Regions from separate parts of the Streptomyces parvus genome, predicted to be linked through region 1. Evidence: riboswitches for the same ligand, from Rfam matches in the RefSeq annotation. Region 1 holds a riboswitch; each other region holds the start of a gene.
What was found. A riboswitch is a leader RNA that binds a small molecule or an ion and turns the genes downstream of it on or off. The one in region 1 is predicted to bind cyclic di-AMP.
Positions count from the first base shown of each region.

Region 2: linked by a shared signal. The riboswitch ahead of RNL97_RS28900 (M23 family metallopeptidase) and the one ahead of RNL97_RS31485 (transglycosylase SLT domain-containing protein) in region 1 are both predicted to bind cyclic di-AMP.
Region 3: linked by a shared signal. The riboswitch ahead of RNL97_RS25455 (M23 family metallopeptidase) and the one ahead of RNL97_RS31485 (transglycosylase SLT domain-containing protein) in region 1 are both predicted to bind cyclic di-AMP.
Region 4: linked by a shared signal. The riboswitch ahead of RNL97_RS12740 (LysM peptidoglycan-binding domain-containing protein) and the one ahead of RNL97_RS31485 (transglycosylase SLT domain-containing protein) in region 1 are both predicted to bind cyclic di-AMP.

Region 1 is NZ_CP135079.1:6,789,774-6,794,506, forward strand. It holds gene RNL97_RS31480 (FAD-dependent oxidoreductase) at 1-813, opposite strand, end outside; cyclic di-AMP (ydaO/yuaA leader) riboswitch at 1,297-1,455, shown strand; gene RNL97_RS31485 (transglycosylase SLT domain-containing protein) at 1,459-2,295, shown strand; partial or broken gene RNL97_RS31490 (dihydrodipicolinate reductase) at 2,572-2,880, opposite strand; gene RNL97_RS31495 (CARDB domain-containing protein) at 3,001-4,733, opposite strand, start outside.
Region 2 is NZ_CP135079.1:6,209,981-6,214,713, reverse strand. It holds gene RNL97_RS28910 (STM4011 family radical SAM protein) at 1-40, shown strand, start outside; gene RNL97_RS28905 (SGNH/GDSL hydrolase family protein) at 49-888, opposite strand; gene RNL97_RS28900 (M23 family metallopeptidase) at 1,051-1,995, opposite strand; cyclic di-AMP (ydaO/yuaA leader) riboswitch at 1,999-2,157, opposite strand; gene RNL97_RS28895 (tyrosine-protein phosphatase) at 2,602-3,414, shown strand; gene RNL97_RS28890 (DUF6126 family protein) at 3,449-3,622, opposite strand; gene RNL97_RS28885 (helix-turn-helix domain-containing protein) at 3,687-4,295, opposite strand; gene RNL97_RS28880 (aspartate aminotransferase family protein) at 4,359-4,733, opposite strand, start outside.
Region 3 is NZ_CP135079.1:5,426,519-5,431,251, forward strand. It holds gene RNL97_RS25445 (M16 family metallopeptidase) at 1-280, shown strand, start outside; gene RNL97_RS25450 (M16 family metallopeptidase) at 307-1,677, shown strand; cyclic di-AMP (ydaO/yuaA leader) riboswitch at 1,921-2,087, shown strand; gene RNL97_RS25455 (M23 family metallopeptidase) at 2,102-2,905, shown strand; gene RNL97_RS25460 (GntR family transcriptional regulator) at 3,085-3,792, shown strand; gene RNL97_RS25465 (HPr family phosphocarrier protein) at 3,966-4,247, opposite strand; gene RNL97_RS25470 (bifunctional acetate--CoA ligase family protein/GNAT family N-acetyltransferase) at 4,344-4,733, shown strand, end outside.
Region 4 is NZ_CP135079.1:2,644,374-2,649,106, reverse strand. It holds gene RNL97_RS12750 (cytochrome P450 family protein) at 1-1,064, shown strand, start outside; gene RNL97_RS12745 (transglycosylase family protein) at 1,241-2,272, shown strand; cyclic di-AMP (ydaO/yuaA leader) riboswitch at 2,561-2,739, shown strand; gene RNL97_RS12740 (LysM peptidoglycan-binding domain-containing protein) at 2,745-3,452, shown strand; gene eno (phosphopyruvate hydratase) at 3,776-4,733, shown strand, end outside.

The DNA of each region.
Region 1 (4,733 bases):
GAAGTGCAGGAACAGCTTGTGCGGGCGGTCGCCGACGTCGCGGATCGCCCAGTTCTCCAGGGTCTGCGCGACCATGTTGGCCTGCTTGTTCTCGCGGCGGGTCGCGATGGAGCCCTCGTCGTACTCGATGTCCTCGGGGTTGACGATGACCTCGATGTGGGGGGAGTGGTCCAGCTCCCGCAGCTCCATCGGGCTGAACTTGGCCTGCGCCGGCCCACGCCGCCCGAACACATGCACCTCCAGCGCCTTGTTCTGCTTGAGACCCTGGTAGACGTTGTCCGGGATCTCGGTGGGCAGCAGTTCGTCGGCCGTCTTGGCCAGGACCCGGGCCACGTCCAGGGCCACGTTCCCGACGCCGAGCACGGCGACCTTCTCCGCGGTGAGCGGCCAGGTGCGCGGGACCTCGGGGTGCCCGTCGTACCAGGAGACGAACTCGGCCGCGCCGTAGGAGCCGTCCAGTTCGATGCCGGGGATGTCGAGCGCGCGGTCGGCCTCGGCGCCGGTCGAGAAGATCACCGCGTCGTAGAACGACCGCAGGTCGTCCAGGCCGATGTCGTGCGGGTAGCCGACGTTCCCGAAGAGCCGTATCTGGGGCTTGTCCAGCACCTGGTGCAGGGCTTTCACGATGCCCTTGATCCGCGGGTGGTCGGGGGCCACCCCGTAGCGGATGAGACCGAAGGGGGCGGGCATGCGCTCGAAGAGGTCGATGGAGACCCCCGGGTCCTGGCAGACCTCGGATTTGAGCAGCGCGTCCGCAGCGTAGATACCGGCGGGGCCGGCTCCGACAATGGCGACGCGGACGGGGCGTGTCATGGCGTGGTGATCCTTCGGGGCGGGCGAACGCGGGCAGGTACAGCGTACGTCGGAGGTAAGGGTTGGCTTACTAGTCTCCACCTCACACCGTAAGCGATCGCCGGGCGGGCCCTTCGGCCGACCCCGCCTGGAGTGCCCGATCGGCCCGTTTTGTTCTACCGATATGGTCGATTTGGCCCCTATGGGGCTCATGGTCAATAAAGGGCTTATTAGGGTTACCGGGGCATTTGCTTAGGCGCAATTTCGCCATCGCCGCGAGGGAGTGGTGAGCGTCACGTCCAAGAGGGCGGACGCCGAAGCGGACGTATCGGTTCCCTTCTGCGCGAGGAAAGTTGACGCCGTGACGGCGCGGCCCGATCCGGCAATTCCGCTATTCGATCATGCGCGGAAAGGGAAATCGGGAATGCAGGGCTTGTTCCGTCCGATGTTTCTCGCCTACGGTCACCGTCAATCCGGATGGAACGCCGAATCCTGCCGCCGTCCGGGAATCCGAAACCCACTCACGTACGGCAGGAGCGGGGGACCCAGGTAAGCCGCCGATCCGTAACCGGAACGGCTTGGGGTGAAGTCGCACGACCGTGCGGCCAGACATCTCCCGTCTGAACCCGACAGCTCACCTCGCAGGCGCCGGAGAGGAAATCCCCCATGCCCGCACTGGGTAAGCACCGTCGTCCCAAGTCCATCTCGCTCGGCCGCGGCCTCGCCGCCGTGACCACCGGTGGAGCCGTTCTCGCCCTCCCGGTGATCGGTGCCACCAGCGCCTTCGCCGCTCCTGCCCCCGCCGCCGCGGCGCAGGCCGTGGCGCCCGCCGCGGTGGTCGCCCAGGCGAATCCCGCCGCGAAGGCCGCCCCCGCCAAGCATTCCGTGATGGCCGGCGAAACGCTTTCCAAGATCGCTCGCGAGCATTCCGTCAGCGGCGGCTGGAAGAAGCTGTACGAAGGAAACCGGAAGATCATCGGATCGAATCCCGATCTCATTCACCCGGGTATCAAGCTGGACATCGGAGTCACGTCCGATGCCTCGTCGGACGGTAAGACCTCCAAGGCTTCTCCGTCCGCCGCGCGCGGCGCTTCGGCGGACCGCGCCGACCGTTCGGAGCGCATCAACGCCGCCCCCGTGGCAAAGGCCGCTCCGGCCGCCGAGAAGAAGGTCGTCACCTACACGAACGACCTCGACGGCTGGATCCGGGAATCGCTGGCGATCATGGCGGAGCAGGGCATCCCCGGCACCTACGAGGGCATCCACCGCAACATCATGCGCGAGTCCTCCGGCAACCCGGCCGCCATCAACAACTGGGACTCCAACGCGGTCAAGGGCACCCCGTCCAAGGGGCTGCTCCAGGTCATCGACCCGACGTTCCAGGCCTACCACGTGCCCGGCACCTCGACCGACAGCTACGACCCGGTCGCCAACATCACGGCCGCGTGCAACTACGCGGCGGACCGCTACGGCTCGATCGACAACGTCTTCGGCGCCTACTGATCCCTGCGCGACCGCACAGCACGAAGGGGCCCCGGACCGCACGGTCCGGGGCCCCTTCGTGGTCCCGGGGTGTCGCCGGGAAGTTACCCCCGAGTTTCTCGTGTACTTACCTCGCGAACCGCAGGAGAACCTGTTGCACTCTGCGGAGAGTGAGGGACGTCACATGAACGACAATGACATGCAGGACAGCGGGGCCAAGGGTGTTTCGCGTCGAAGATTCATCACTGGAACAGGTTCTTTTCTGGGAGCCGCGGCGATCGTCGGGCACGTCCCCCGGGAGGGCGTGACGACCACCGCACCGGCCCGGATCGCCCGGCCGATGTCGGCCAGGGCGTCATCGGGACGGATGTCGCCGGACGCCGTGTAGACCACCGCCCGGGGGCGGGAGGCCAGGACGGCGCCGATGCCGTCGGTGGCCGCGACCCCGAGCGGGTGCCCGAGACCGCCGAGTTCGCCCGCGTCGCGGCCGACCTTGGCGGGACCGTGCACGAGGACGGCGGCGAGCGTCAGTGCCGGAGGGGCCTCGACGGCGCGGACCGCCGCGCGGCCGACGTTGCCGGTACCCCAGACAACCGTGGGAATCATGCGCGGAGGGTAGCTCCGGGGCCTTGCACTTCCCAGAGTTGTGACCCCACCGAATCCCCGGGGCAAAGGGTGTTCCCGGGCCGGCGGGGGATCCGCCGGCCCGGGAGCCGGTCAGGTCGTTCAGCGCTTCGCGCGGGCGCCGTTCGGGGTGCCGGAGATCGTGAACTGCGAACCCGGCTCGATCAGCACATGGTCGTCGCGCGAGTCGGTGATCGTCACGTCGGTGAGCGTCGCATTGCCGCGTGCGCCGCCCATCGCGAGGATGCCGGAGCCGTTGTTGGACGAGTCGATCCGCACGTTCTGGATCTTGACGTCCGGCATCAGGCCGCCACCCGTCTTGAACTGGATGCCGTCGTAGGTGGAGTCGACGATGTCCGTGTCGCGGATCGTGACTCCGGGGATCGGCAGATTCTGCGGGAAGAGGGTGATCGCACCGAACTCCTGGTCCTCGTTCCAGAAGGCTCCGCCGGTGCGGTACAGGCCGTTGTTGGCGATCAGCGTCTGCCCGGAGAAGGGCAGCGGATCGTGGTCGGTCGCCAGCATGATGGCCGGGTAGTTCATGGTGTCGGAGATCAGGTTGTTCTCGATCTTGTTGCCGTGACCGCCGTAGATCGCGATGCCGTTGGCGCGCCACGGGAGCTGGATGGTGTTGTTGCGGAAGCTGTTGTCGTGGCCGATGTCGACGGTCTGGTCCTTGACGTACTTGCTGGACCAGACGGCGAGCGCGTCGTCGCCGGTGTTGCGGAACGATGAGTTGTAGACCGTGGAGTTCCGGGTGCCGTTGGCGAAGTTGATGCCGTCCGCGTACGTGTTGCGGATCCGCATGCCGGTGAACTCGACGCCGTCGCCCGGGTTCCACAGCTCCTGGATGTTGTCGAAGTCGCGGCCGGCCCAGACACCCACGTTGGCGTGCTCGATCCAGACATTGCTGATCTTCGTGTCCTTGCCGAACCGGCCGTTGAGCGCGACGCCGCCCTCGTGGTTGCCGTCACCGCCGCGGATCGTGCCCGAACCGAATATGGCGATGTCGGAGATTTGCGTGTTCTCGTCGATGTCGAAACCGAAGTTGCCCTCGTGCGGGTGGTTGATACCGCCCGCTTCATGCGGCGGGGTCAGCGTGTAGAGCTGGGAGTGCCACATGCCCGCGCCCCGGATCGTCACGTCCCGGATGCCGACCTGGTTCCACTGGCCCCGGTCGAGCGGGTCGTCGGTGAGGATCTTCTGCTCCTGGCGCCACTGGCCCGCCGGGATCCAGACGCAGTCGATCCGGCCGTTCTGGTTGGCCGTCACCGCGCGCTGGATGGCGGCCGTGTCGTCGAGCCCGTCGTTCGCCACCGCGCCGTACGTCGTGATGGAGACACAGCCGGACGGCTGCGAGGAGGGCGCCGCCACCTGCTCCAGGTCTATCAGGTCGATGATGTGGAAGGCGGCGTTGTCGCTCGCGTCGCGCTGGAGGCGGAACTCCGTTCCCGCCGGGTAGGTCTCGGTGAGCAGGGCGTGGGACTCGTCGAACAGCCGCCGCGCGTCGCCGCCCGGAGTGTTGGTGAGCCCCTCGGGGCTGTCGGTGTTCCCGTACAGCCAGCTGTGCTTCGAGGAGAGGCCGAGTTTGCGGACGAACTCGCCGTCGGCGTACAGGCTGATGGTCGCATCGCGGCCGCCGCCGCCCGGCGCGTCCGGGATGGAGTTGCGGACGACGAGCGAGTTCGCCGGGGCGGTCGAGGTGAACTCCACGTAGTCACCGGTGGAGTTGAGCCGCACCGACTCGCGGCCGGAGGACTCGGTGGCGAAGTTGGTGTGCCCGAAGGTGCGTTCGGCGTCGGACTGGAGCAGTGTGCCCTTGTAGTCGGCCTTCT
Region 2 (4,733 bases), 580 kb from region 1:
GGACCCGTCCCGGCGTGCCCTTCCCCTGCTGGAGCCCTGAGGGGCCTGCTACAGCGGCAGCAGGTCCGGGCGCTTGGCCGCGACGTGGTCGCCGGAGGACTCGCCGCGCAGCCGTCGGCCGATCCAGGGCACCAGGTACTCGCGGGCCCACTGGATGTTGTCGCGCCGCGCGTCGAAGGGCCTGCGCTGGGCCTGCGGCGGCCAGGGCTGGTCGGGATCGGCGGGCACCTCGTGGCCGAGGATCTGGGCGGCGCGGAGCGCGACGCGGGTGTGGCCCTCGGGCGACAGGTGCAGCCGGTCGGCGTCCCACGCGCGGCGGTCCTGGACCGAGCGCAGCGACCACAGGTCCAGCACGGGGCACTGGTAGCGGTCGGCGATGGCCCGCAGGTGGACGTTGTAGGTGGCGATCTTGCCGCGCATGTGGCGCAGCACCGGAACGCCCCGGGTGTCGAAGCCGGTGGTGACCATGACCGTGCCGACGGCGTTGCTCAGATCGGCGACGGCCCGCTCGAAGCGCTCGGCGAGATCGTCGGGGTCGGTGCCGGGCCGGATGATGTCGTTGCCGCCCGCGCAGAAGCTGACCAGGTCGGGGGCCAGTTCCTTGGCGCGCGGGACCTGTTCCTCCACGATCTGGTCGAGGAGGCGTCCGCGCACGGCGAGATTGGCGTAGCGGAAGTCCCCGTGCGGGGAGTCCTCGTACGGGGCGTCCTCGGGGCCGGCCGGATCGGGGGCCGGGAGCCGGTCGGCGAGGAGCACCGCGAAGCGGTCCGCCCAGCCGACGAAGGTCCCGTCGGGGCCGGGGTCGCCGACGCCCTCGGTGAAACTGTCGCCGATCGCCGCGTACGACCCGATGGTGTGCTGCTGGTTGTTTCTCGAATCGTCTGCCACAAGGACTTATCCTGCATCGTCCGATGTGACCTACGCGACCGTAATACGGGGTTGACGGGTGGTGAGATAGACCACCCGGTCAGTTTTCGGTAAACCCGGAATAAAGCGAGGGGCGGTGCGCCGCCGCGCACCGCCTCTCGGACACTTCTCGTCGCCGATCGGTCAGACGGAGACGCCGTGCTGACGCAGGTAGGCGATCGGGTCGACGTCCGAACCGTAGCTCGGGCCGGTGCGGACCTCGAAGTGCAGGTGCGGGCCGGTGGAGTTGCCGGTGGAGCCGGAGAGGCCGATCTGCTGGCCGCCGGTGACGCTCTGGCCGACCGAGACGTTCAGCGAGGACTGGTGGGCGTACTGGGAGTACATGCCGTCCTCGTGCTTGATGACGACCTCGTTGCCGTACGAGCCGCTGTTGCCGGCCGAGACGACGGTACCCGGACCGATGGCGAGGACGGGGGTGCCGGAGGCGGCCTGGAAGTCCGAACCGGTGTGGTAACCGCTGGACCAACTGGCGCCGGAAGCGCGGTACTGGGTGGTGACGTTGGCGTTGGCCAGCGGGGCGGACCAGCCGGAGCCGGCGGCCTCGGAGGAGCCGGTCTGCGCGGAGGCGCCGGAGCTCTCGGAGTCGTCGGCGGAGATGGTGTCGCCCTTGGGGGCTTCCTTCGGCGCGGCCTTCGGTGCCGGTTCGGCCTTCTTCGGGGCGGCCTTGGGGGCGGCGGACTTCTCGGCCGGGGCGGAGCCCTTGGCGCCGAGGGTCAGCTTCATGCCCGGGTGGATCAGGCTGGGGTTGTCGCCGACGGTGGAGCGGTTGTCCTGGTAGAGCTTCTCCCACCCGCCCTTGAGCTGGTGTTCGGCGGCGATCTTCGACAGGTAGTCGCCGGCGACCACGGCGTACGTCTTCGGGGCGGCCTTCGACGCGGCCGGAGCGGTGTGCGCGGCTGCGACCGAGGCGACGGCCGGCTTGGCGGCCGGGGCGGCCTGGCCCGCGGCGTTCGCGCCGGTGGCGCCGATGAGCGGGAGGGCGAGTGCGGCGCCGCCGGTCCCTGCGGCGAGGAAGCCGCGGGAGATCGGGCCGGACTTCGGACGACGGTGCTTACCCTTTTCGGGCATGGGGAAGTTCCTCTCCGGCGCCTGCGAGGTGAGCTGTCGGGTTCGGGCTGGAGATGCCCGGTCGCGTTGCGGCGACTTCACCCCTAGCCGGTCCGGATCTCCGGATCGGCGGCTTACCTGGTTCCCCCGCTCCTGCCACACGTGAGTGGGTGGGTGCGAATTCCGGGCGGCGGCAGGATTAGGCGATCCGTCCGGATTGACGGTGACCGTAAACCGGTCGGGACGGGCGGAACAAGCCATCGGTTGCGCGGCGGAATCATCGATTCGATATCGCTCCGGATTTCCCGTCACACTCCGTGGATCACGGATCTTGGATTTCCGTACGGGCAACGGGAAAGCTCGACGGTGCGCTCACCACGGACCGTCACGGATATGATCCCGCTCACCTCCGAAATCCCATCTCCCCCATTAGCGGGGCATGTTCTGCGAAATGCACCAATACGGACATGTCGCGAGCGGCGCTCCTGACACCGGGTCAGCCCACCCTCCCCGGCACCCGTCGCCGGGGAGGCGGCCGTGATGATTTTCCGTCGAATCGATGTCGTATCGTCACGGGAGCGCCCTCGCCGGAGAGCCGCGCCGACGCCCGAGATCCCAGGAGCCCCCGTGACCCAGCAGGTGCCGCAGGTCCCGCCGACAGAGACCGTGCTGACCGGAGTCCGCAACTTCCGCGATGTGGGCGGGCTCCCCACGACGGACGGGCGGCGCACCGCCTTCGGCCGGCTCTACCGCAGTGGCCATCTGGCGCACGCCACCGCCGAGGACGCGGCCTTCCTCGACGGGCTGGGACTGCACACGATCTTCGACTTCCGCCACTCCGCCGACCACCGGCTCGACGGTTACGACATCGAGCTGGCCGGTGTCCGCAATGTCAGCATTCCGCTCTCGGACCCGGCCGACGGCGCGGAGTTCTGGCGGCTGGTGGGCAGCGGCAACATCGAGCAGCTGCGTTCGGTCCTAGCGGGCGGCAAGGGCGTCGACCGCATGATCCGGATGTACCGCGCGACGATCGAGGACCGCACCGCCGAGCACAGCCGGGTCCTGCACGCCCTGGCCGAGGACAGCGTCCCGGCGCTGATGCACTGCGCGGCGGGCAAGGACCGGGCCGGCCTCTCGATCGCGGTCGCCCTGCTCGCGGTCGGCGTCGTACGAGAGGCGATCGAGGAGGACTACCTCAAGTCCAACGATCTCCACCGCCGGTACAAGGTGAAGCGCTCCGATCCGTCCGGAGCCGGCATGTCGCCCGAGGTGCTGGAGCTGCTGGACCCGCTGTTCGGGGCGCGGCCCGCCTACCTCGCGGCGGCCTTCGCGGCCATCGAGGAGAACTGGGGAACGACGGACCGCTATCTGTCCGAGGGGCTGAAGATCTCCCCCGAGACCCGGGAGCGGCTGCGCGAGCGGCTGCTCGACGCGGGCTGACCCCTCCGGTGACAGTTCGCCCCGGGACGGCGCGTCACTTGCTCCCGGCCACCACGAAGAGCAGGTAGAGGAAGCCAGCGACGATGTGGCCCGCCACCAGATAGGCGAAGAGCCGGATGATGACGCCGCGCGGCATCCGCTTCTCCTGCGGGTCCTCGTTCGCGCGGCGTCCGGGGCCCAGCGGGTCATAGTGCTCGGAATCGGACATGACGGTCCTCTCTGTCGGCCTCGCGGCCGGTGGAGTGAAGGGTGGAGCCGGCGGGAACGGCCGGTCAGCGCGGGTGCAATCCGCTGCCGAGGCAGAGTTCGGCGGCGGGGCTCTGCAACAGGGAGTGGACGAAGAGCAGCTCCGCGCCGCAGCGGTCGACGGCCGCGATCCGGTGCGGGGTGAGCGAGTCGAAGTGGGCACTGTCGCCGGGTTCGAGGTCGTGGACGGCGTCGCCGAGCCCGACCCGCAGCCGGCCTTCCAGGACGTACAGCCACTCCTCGCCGGGGTGGACCCGGACCAGGTCGCCCTGGGCGCCGTACGGGACGCGTACCCGCAGCGCCTGCATGGCGCGGCCGGAGCCGCCCGCCTGCCGGTACATCCAGCCGTCGGCCTTGGCCCCCTCGAAGCCGCCGCCGCGGATGATCGCGTCCCGTTCGGGCGGCTGCTCGCCGAGCAGCTCGGAGACCGTCGTACCGTAGATGCGGGCGAGCCCCAGCAGCATCGGCAGCGAGGGCTGCCTGCGGCCGGTCTCCAGCCGGGAGAGATGGGCCGGGGAGAGCCCGGCCCGCTGGGCCGCGGTCTCCAGGGTGAGGCCGCGGGAACGGCGCAGATCGCGCAGTCGGGGTGCGACGCCGGGGAGCTCGTCCGGCACCCCTTCGTCCGGAGGGTTCATACCTCTATTGGGCCAGGATCTTTCCTCTGAGGCAAGTAACTTGCCTCAGAGGCAAGTGCCAGGTCAGCGGTTGGCCACGGCCTGCTTGACCAGCGTCCGGCCGAAGTCCCACATCAGCCCGCCGCCGCTGTGCGCGTCCTCCATGACGGAGGTGAACGCCTCCACGAAACGGTCCACCTCCGCGTCCCCGATGACCAGCGGCGGAATCAGTTTGATCACTTCCAGGCGGTCGCCGGAGACCTGGGTGAGGATCCGGTGCTTCTGGAGCAGCGGCACCACGACCATCTGGGCGAAGAGTCCCTTGCGGGCCGCCTGGAGCATGGTCCAGCGGCTGCGGAGCTTCAGCGACGACGGCCTGCCGAACTCGATGCCGATCATCAGCCCGCGGCCGCGCACCTCGTGCAGCAGTTCGTACCGGTCCACCAGGGCGGCCAGCCG
Region 3 (4,733 bases), 1.4 Mb from region 1:
CCAGGCGCAGTTGGAGCGCGAGTGGCTCGACCGGCTCGGCACGGTCGCCGGCCGCGCCGACGAACTGTGCCGTTACGCGGTCCTGTTCGGCGACCCACAGCTCGCCCTGACCGCGGTGGGCCGCGTCCTGGACGTCACCGCGGAGGAGGTGCGCGCGGCCGCCGAGGCGGCCCTGCGCCCCGACAACCGGGCGGTGCTGGTCTACGAGCCCATCGAGCCGGCCGACGAGGCCGCCGAGGGCGAAGAGGGCACCGACGCGCACGAGGGGGCGGCCAAGTGAGCGACGCCGCCGTGACTGGAGTAGCCATGGAGTTCCACCCGCAGCCCACGCCCGGCACGGCCCGCCCCTGGGCCTTCCCGGCGCCCGAGCGCGGCGCTCTGCCCAATGGGCTGACCGTGCTGCGCTGCCACCGCCCCGGCCAGCAGGTCGTCGCCGTGGAGATCTTCCTGGACGCGCCGCTGGAGGCCGAGCCCGAGGGCCTGGACGGCGTGGCCACGATCATGTCGCGGGCGCTCTCCGAGGGCACCGACAAGCACAGCGCCGAGGAGTTCGCCGCCGAGTTGGAGCGCTGCGGCGCCACGCTCGACGCGCACGCCGACCACCCCGGCGTCCGGGTCTCCCTGGAGGTCCCGGCCTCCCGGCTGGCCAAGGCGCTCGGACTGGTCGCCGAGGCGCTGCGTGCCCCCGCCTTCGTCGAGAGCGAGATCGAGCGACTGGTGGGCAACCGCCTCGACGAGATCCCGCACGAGCAGGCCAACCCGTCCCGGCGCGCCGCCAAGCAGCTCTCCAAGGAGCTGTTCCCGGCCACCGCCCGGATGTCCCGGCCGCGCCTGGGCACCGAGGAGACGGTCCGGCGGATCGACCAGGCCGCCGTGCGCGCCTTCTTCGACGCCCACGTCCGCCCGTCCACCGCGACGGCCGTGATCGTCGGCGACCTGACCGGCATCGACCTGGACGCGCTGCTGGCGGAGACCCTCGGCGACTGGTCGGGCAACACCGCCCAGGCCCGCCCGGTGCCGCCCATCACCGCGGACGACACCGGCCGCGTGGTCATCGTGGACCGTCCCGGCGCGGTCCAGACCCAGCTGCTGATCGGCCGCATCGGCGCCGACCGGCACGAGCGCGTGTGGCCCGCGCAGGTGCTCGGCACGTACTGCCTGGGCGGGACCCTCACCTCCCGGCTGGACCGGGTGCTGCGCGAGGAGAAGGGCTACACCTACGGCGTGCGCGCCTTCGCCCAGGTGCTGCGCTCCTCCGGCCCCGACTCGGGCGGCGCGGCGATGCTCGCGATCAGCGGCTCGGTGGACACCGAGTCCACCGGACCGGCCCTGGACGACCTCTGGAAGGTCCTGCGGACGCTCGCCGCCGAGGGGCTGACCGACGCCGAGCGCGAGACGGCCGTGCAGAACCTGGTGGGCGTCGCCCCGCTGAAGTTCGAGACCGCCGCCTCCGTCGCCAGCACGCTGGCCGACCAGGTCGAGCAGCACCTCCCCGACGACTACCAGGCCCACCTCTACGCCCGGCTCGCCGAGACGGGCACCGTGGAGGCGACCGCCGCCGTGGTCAACGCCTTCCCGGTCGACCGGCTGGTCACGGTCCTCGTGGGGGACGCCGCGCGGATCGCGGAGCCGGTGAAGGCCCTCGGTATCGGAGAGGTGACCGTCGTCACCGGCTGACACCGCCGCGGAGCACGGCCGCCACCGTGCGACCCACTGCCGTGAACAGGACCCCGACGGAAGAGACTTCGTCGGGGTCCTGTGTTTTTGCCTGTTTAGTCCGCTTCACCACCTTTGGTGGGGTGGTTGCCTGTCTGCCCTGTGGGATGCACGACAAATCCCCTTATCCGTTTGGTGATGGGAAGCCGCCCCGCCTAGCGTCGGCCCGGCTGTCCGTCACCCGTATGCCGCAGCCGCGGCGCCGGGCAGTCATCGCCGAGTCCCCGTCAGGCGCGAGCCTGGGGAGCCGGGGACCCACGCAGTCCCTGGGGTGAATCGGAGGCCCGTGCCGCGAACCGGCGCGGGGATCCGTAGGAGACCTTCCTGCTCCGAACCCGTCAGCTAACCCGGTAGGCGAGAAGGAAGGAAAGGAACCAGCCCCTCCATGGCGTTCACCCGTGCCACCGGGAAGCACCGTGCCCCGAGCCGCCTCACGCGTCGCAGCGCCCAGGCCGCCGGCATCGCGGCCCTGGCCACCACCGGAGTCCTCGGCTCGCTGTCCTCCCCGGCGCTCGCCGCTGACACCGAGGCCGCCAAGGTCGCCGACACCGGCCTCGCCCAGGCCCTCTCCGTCGACGCCACCCTCGCCGAGCAGATCGACGCTCAGGCCCGCGCCCAGGAGCGGCAGGCCGACGCGGTCGCGAAGGCGAAGGCCAAGGCAGCCGCCGAGGCCCGCGAGAAGGCCGCCAAGGCCAAGGCGAAGGCCGAGGCCGAGGCCCGTGCCGAGGAGGTCCGCGAGGAGGAGGCCCGTGCCGCCCGCGCCGCCGAGCGCGCCCGGCTGAACGCCTTCCACCTCCCGGTCGCCGGCTCCCACGTCACCACCGGCTACAACACCGGCGGCTCCCTCTGGTCCTCCGGCAGCCACTCCGGCGTGGACTTCCAGGCCGCCTCCGGCAGTTCCGTCGTCGCGGTCGGCGCCGGCACGGTCGTCGAGGCCGGCTGGGGCGGCGCGTACGGCAACAACATCGTGCTCCGGATGGCGGACGGCACCTACACCCAGTACGGCCACCTCTCGTCGATCGGCGTCTCCGTCGGCCAGAGCGTCTCCTCCGGCCAGCAGATCGGCCTCTCCGGCTCCACCGGCAACTCCACCGGCCCGCACCTGCACTTCGAGGCCCGCACCACCCCCGACTACGGCTCCGACATGGACCCCGTCGCCTACCTGCGCTCCCACGGTCTGAACGTCTGACCCGCCGCGCGCGACCCACCGTCCGAAGGCCCCGGCACCCGCCGGGGCCTTCGGTAATTCCCGCGTGAAGATATCCCTGGATTCCGGCCTGCCATCGGAAATTCCGCCGGATTGTCATAGAGTCACGGAACAGACGTCGGGCGGCCGCGTTTCGCGGGGATCAAGGCGGAGGTTCGGATATGCGCATTCCCGCGCATTCGGTATGCACGGCAATCCGTGACGACATCGTCTCCGGTGTCTACGAGCGTGGCAGCCGCCTCACCGAGGAGTTGCTGGCACGCCGCTACGGGGTCTCCCGCGTCCCGGTCCGCGAGGCGCTGCGCACCCTGGAGTCCGAGGGGTTCGTGGTCACCCGCAGACACGCCGGCGCCTGCGTGGCCGAGCCCACCGTCCAGGAGGCCGCCGACCTTCTGGAGGTGCGGATGCTCCTGGAGCCGCTGGGCGCGGCCCGCGCCGCCCAGCGCCGCACCGAAGCCCACCTGAAGGTGCTTCGCGGTCTGGTCAGACTGGGCCAGGAACGGGCCCGCCGGGGCGAGGGCGAGGACTTGCGCTCGCTGGGCGGCTGGTTCCACGAGACCCTCGCGCAGGCCTCAGGCAGCCCCGGGCTCATCGCGCTGCTCACCCAGCTCCGGCACAAGATCGCCTGGATGTACGCGGTCGAGCAGCCGGCCCGTCCGGTCGACTCCTGGGCCGAGCGCGGCGCGATCGTGGACGCGGTGGCGCGCGGCGACGCGGAACGGGCGAGGGCGCTCACCGCCCAGCACGCGGAACGCTCCACCGCCGAGCACCGGCTCCGCCGCCCGGATCTCCCGGGGCGTCGCACCGCCCCCGTCCCCCCGGTGAGAAGTTCGCAACACGGCGTAAACACTGCGGGCGTCCGGCATTAACAGAAACACCGTATACAAAGAGGGAAGTAATTCCGGGGCACCATTTCACGCTGCCCGCATTGGCGAGGTGCGGATCTTTCCCGAATCCTTCGCGGAAACGAAAGAGCCGTGATCCCTTCACCGGGTCACGGCTCTCGCGCGGGTCGAATCCGGACGGACCGGAGTCGGAGGGGTCAGACGGTCTCCGGAAGCTCTTCCAGGCCCTCGGCGACCAGCTTCGCCAGCCGGTCCAGAGCGGCCTCGGCGTCGTCCGCGTCGGACGCGAGCACGATCTCCTCGCCGCCCTGCGCGCCCAGACCGAGCACGGCCAGCATGGAGGCGGCGTTCACCGGGTTGCCGTCGGCCTTGGCGATCGTCACGGGGACGCCGGAGGCCGTGGCGGCACGGACGAAGATGGAAGCGGGGCGGGCGTGCAGGCCCTCGGCCCAACCGACGTTTACGCGGCGCTCAGCCATGGTTCTGCCCTTCACATATCAATGGTTGTCTAGACCAGTCTCTCATGCAGTGCGCGGTGCTGTGCCCGGCCTCCCGTCCGGCCGTAGGCTTTGGCCATGGAGCCCACGCCGGAACAGAGTCCGCATCACGCGTACCCCGACCACTGGGAAGCGGACGTGGTGCTCCGTGACGGGGGTACCGCGCGCATCAGGCCGATCACCACGGACGACGCCGAGCGACTGGTCAGCTTCTACGAGCAGGTGTCCGACGAATCGAAGTACTACCGCTTCTTCGCCCCGTATCCCCGCCTATCCGACCGGGACGTGCACCGCTTCACCCATCACGACTACGTCGACCGGGTGGGACTGGCGGTCACGATCGGCGGCGAGTTCATCGGGACCGTCCGCTACGACCGCATCGACGACCGGGGCCGCCCCGCCTCCGCCCCCGCCGACGAGGCCGAGGTCGCCTTCCTCGTCCAGGACGCCCACCAGGGCCGCGGAGTC
Region 4 (4,733 bases), 4.1 Mb from region 1:
AGGGGAAGACGGGGATCCCGGGGGAGCGCAAGGCGGAGCTGATGACGCATCTGCTCAATATCGATCCACCGGACCACACCCGGCTGCGCCGGCTCGTGTCCAAGGCGTTCACCCCGCGCCGGGTCGCGGAGTTCGCGCCCCGCGTGCAGGAGCTGACGGACCGGCTCATCGACGGGTTCATCGAGGAGGGCAAGGCCGACCTGATCCATGACTTCGCCTTCCCGCTCCCCATCTACGCCATCTGCGACCTGCTCGGCGTCCCCCGCGAGGACCAGGACGACTTCCGGGACTGGGCTGGCATGATGATCCGGCACGGGGGCGGGCCGCGCGGCGGGGTCGCCCGGTCGGTGAAGAAGATGCGCGGCTATCTCGCCGAACTCATCCACCGCAAAAGGGAGAATCCCGGGGACGACCTGATCTCGGGGCTCATCCGGGCCAGCGACCACGGCGAGCACCTCACGGAGAACGAGGCGGCCGCGATGGCGTTCATCCTCTTGTTCGCCGGGTTCGAGACCACGGTCAATCTGATCGGCAACGGGACCTACGCCCTGCTGCGCCACCCCGAGCAGCGCGCCCGGCTGGAGGCCTCCCTCGCGGCGTCCCCGGACCCGGGGCGGAGCGCCCTGCTGACGACGGGGATCGAGGAACTGCTCCGGTTCGACGGGCCGGTCGAGATGGCGACCTGGCGGTACGCCACCGAGCCGCTGACCCTGGGCGGCGAGGAGATCGCCGCCGGGGACCCCGTGCTGGTGGTGCTCGCGGCGGCCGACCGGGACCCCGAACGGTTCACGGATCCGGACACGCTCGACCTTGCACGGCGTGACAATCAGCACCTCGGCTACGGCCACGGCATCCACTACTGCCTGGGGGCGCCGTTGGCCCGCCTCGAAGGGCAGACCGCGCTGGCCACGCTCCTGAGACGCCTTCCCGACCTGCGACTTGCGGAAGAACCTGCCGATCTGCGCTGGCGCGGCGGGCTCATCATGCGCGGACTGCGCACCCTTCCGGTGGCCTTCGAACCGGGAATCCGTTCCGAAAAAAGTGACACGCTGTCAACTCTGTGACTTTCACGTGATCTGCGCTGCATCGACTTGTGACACACGTTCGAGTCCCGCTAGGTTCACGGTTCGACGCGTCGGTCGCACGTTGCTCACGCGTCACTTGTGTGCCGACGCAGGCAGGGAATCCTGCTGCGCGGCGCTCAGGTCACTCGCTCGTCAGTCGCACGGAAGGCATACCCATGGGCTCCGCGAACGGCAGACACCGCCGCCCTCGCCAGGCACCCGCCCTCGTCGTCGCCGCAGGGGTGACGGGATCGGCCATCGCCATCCCGCTGCTCGGTGCGAGCGGCGCGACCGCCGCCGACGCCGGCACCTGGGACCGGGTCGCGGAGTGCGAGAGCGGCGGAATGTGGAGCGCCGACCTCGGCAACGGCTACTACGGCGGCCTCCAGTTCTCGCAGGAGACCTGGTCGGCGTACGGCGGCACGGAGTTCGCGCCCCGCGCCGACCTCGCCAGCCGGTCGCAGCAGATCTCCGTCGCCGAAAAGGTCCTGGACGACCAGGGCCCCAAGGCGTGGCCGAGCTGCGCGGTGATCTCGGGCCTCGCGGTGGACGGCAGTCTGCCGGGCGTCGACCCGGGCACCTCGCCGGCCCCCGACCCGACGTCCACCCCGACCGACGAGGCGGACGTACCGGACGAAGCGGGTGAATCCGGCGAGTCCGGTGAAGTCGATGAGTCCGGCAAGGGTGATGAGAGCAAGGGTGAGAAGGGCGACCCGACGGACAAGGGCGGCAGCGGTGACGCGGAGAGGGGCGGCGGGGCTCCCGACTCCTCGGTGACGCCCTCCACCCCGCCGTCCTCCGGCACCCCCGACGCCACCGGCCCCTCCACCGCCCCCGACGCCTCGAAGAGCCAGGGCGGCAAACACCGCGGCACCCCCGCGCCCGAGGAGGCCGGAGCGGGTCAGGGGGACGGCCCGCGCGGATCCGGCCGGCACGCCTCACGGGGCGACGGCGACGCCCGGGGCGGCGGCGCGGCGACCGCCGGCGCGTACACGGTGCAGCCCGGCGACAACCTCTGGGCGATCGCGGATGCCCAGGAGCTGCCCGGCGGCTGGTCCGGTCTGTACGAGACCAACAAGGACCTCCTGGGCTCCGACCCGGACCTGATCCTGCCCGGCCAGAACCTGGATCTGGGCCTGGATCAGGCGGCCGGTCAGGCCGCGCCGAAAGGTGCCGAGGGGCCCGTCGAGGAGCCTGCCGCCAACTGATCCAATTCGGGAAAAAGCCCCGAAAGTAGAGGCAGTTAAGAGGCCTATGTCCACTTTGCGTAAGTGAGACATGGGTCTCTTTGCTTCAACTCACGCATCTCTTCCGGCTCATCCGTACACATCACCCCCGACCTGCGGAAACGACCCACCGACCACCGCGAGTTCGGGTTGATTGCCCCCTATGTCCATCTTTGAATGTCGGGGTTGCCTGTGTTTACGGTCGAAGCCGCTCGCACCGCGGGCCCCGTCGACCGTCACGCCGAATCCTGCCGTCGGTCGAAGGGAACAGACGCGTAAGCGCCGTAGGCAGGAGCGGGGGACCCAGGTAGGCCGCCGGGTCCGCACGGCCCCCTCCGAGGGGACGTACGGGACCGGCTAGGGGTGAAGCCGTGCGCAAGGACGCACGGCCGGGCAACTCATCAGCCCGAACCCGACAGCTCACCTCGTAGGCGTCGGTGAGGAGATTCGTTCCATGCTGCTGAACAGCAAGGGCAAGCACCGCCGCCCGTCCAAGGCCGTCCGTATCGCCACCCTCGCGGGTGTCGCCGGTGCCGCCGTCGCCGTCCCGCTGATGGGCGCGACCAACGCTTCCGCCGCCTCCGTCGAGACCTGGGACGCCGTCGCCCAGTGCGAGTCCGGCGGTAACTGGTCCATCAACACCGGCAACGGCTACTACGGCGGGCTGCAGTTCTCGCAGTCGAGCTGGGCCGCCGCCGGTGGTACGCAGTACGCCGCGCGCGCCGACCTGGCCTCCAAGGACCAGCAGATCGCCACCGCCGAGAAGCTTCTCGACATGCAGGGCCCGGGTGCCTGGGCCTGCGCCGGCGCCGGCGGCCTCACCAACGACGGTGTGGACCCGGGCGTGAACCCCGGCGGCTCCGGCCAGTCCGAGAGCAAGCCCGAGCAGGCGCAGCCCGAGCGCCGGGCGGAGCAGCCCACCACGCGCAGCGAGCAGCGCGAGGCCCCCAAGGCCGAGAGCAAGAAGACCGTCACCACCCCGACCGGCGACAAGGTCAAGAAGGGCGACGGCGAGTACAAGGTCGAGGTCGGCGACACCCTGAGCAAGATCGCTCAGAAGGAAGACGTCAAGGGCGGCTGGAGCAAGCTCTTCAAGCTCAACGACGACATCGTCGAGGACGCGAACCTGATCTTCCCGGGTCAGCAGCTCCACCTGAAGTAATCGCCGTCTCTCCTCCCCGGAGGGAGAGCGTCCGGCGGCACTCTCCCTCGCACGGCTTCCCGGCCCGGCGCGCTCTTCCCCCCAGCGCGCCGGGCCGGGTTCTTCGTGGGCGGCGGGTGTCCGGGGACCCGTATGCGTTCACCTCTTGTTGTTACCACTCAGTAGATTTCTAGAGTTCTGCCCCGATATGCAGGCCCTTGGGTCCTTTTTCGTCCCAGGAGGCGGGCGGTCGGCCGACTGACGCGGCCGGGGCGGATAGGCTCGGGTCGCAAGGCCACAGTGACCCTGCACAACCAGTGTCAGATCCCAGAAGGAGATGCCTCGTGCCGTCCATCGACGTCGTCGTAGCCAGGGAAATCCTCGACTCCCGGGGCAACCCCACGGTCGAGGTCGAGGTTGGCCTCGACGACGGCAGCACGGGCCGTGCTGCCGTTCCGTCCGGCGCCTCCACCGGTGCGTTCGAGGCCATCGAGCTTCGCGACGGTGACCCCAACCGCTACCAGGGCAAGGGCGTCGAGAAGGCCGTCCTCGCCGTCATCGAGCAGATCGGCCCGGAGCTCGTCGGGTACGACGCCACCGAGCAGCGCCTCATCGACCAGGCGATGTTCGACCTGGACGCCACCGAGAACAAGGCCTCGCTCGGCGCGAACGCCATCCTCGGCGTCTCGCTGGCCGTCGCGCACGCCGCTTCCGAGGCGTCCGACCTGCCGCTCTTCCGCTACCTCGGCGGCCCGAACGCGCACCTGCTGCCCGTTCCGATGATGAACATCCTGAACGGCGGCTCGCACGCCGACTCCAATGTGGACATCCAGGAGTTCATGATCGCCCCGATCGGCGCGGAGTCCTTCTCCGAGGCCCTGCGCTGGGGCGCGGAGATCTACCACACGCTGAAGAAGGTCCTCAAGACCAAGGGCCTGTCCACCGGACTCGGCGACGAGGGCGGCTTCGCCCCGAACCTGGAGTCCAACCGCGCCGCCCTGGACCTCATCGTCGAGGCCATCAAGGAGGCCGGTTACGTCCCGGGCCGCGACATCGCGCTCGCGCTCGACGTCGCCGCGTCCGAGTTCTACAAGGACGGCGTCTACGAGTTCGAGGGCAAGTCCCGCTCGGCCGCCGAGATGACCGAGTACTACGAGGAGCTCGTCTCCGCGTACCCGCTGGTCTCCATCGAGGACCCGCTGTACGAGGACGACTGGGCCGGCTGGAAGGTCATCACCGACCGCATCGGCGCCAAGGTGCAGATCGTCGGCGACGACCTCTTCGTCACCAACCCCGAGCGCC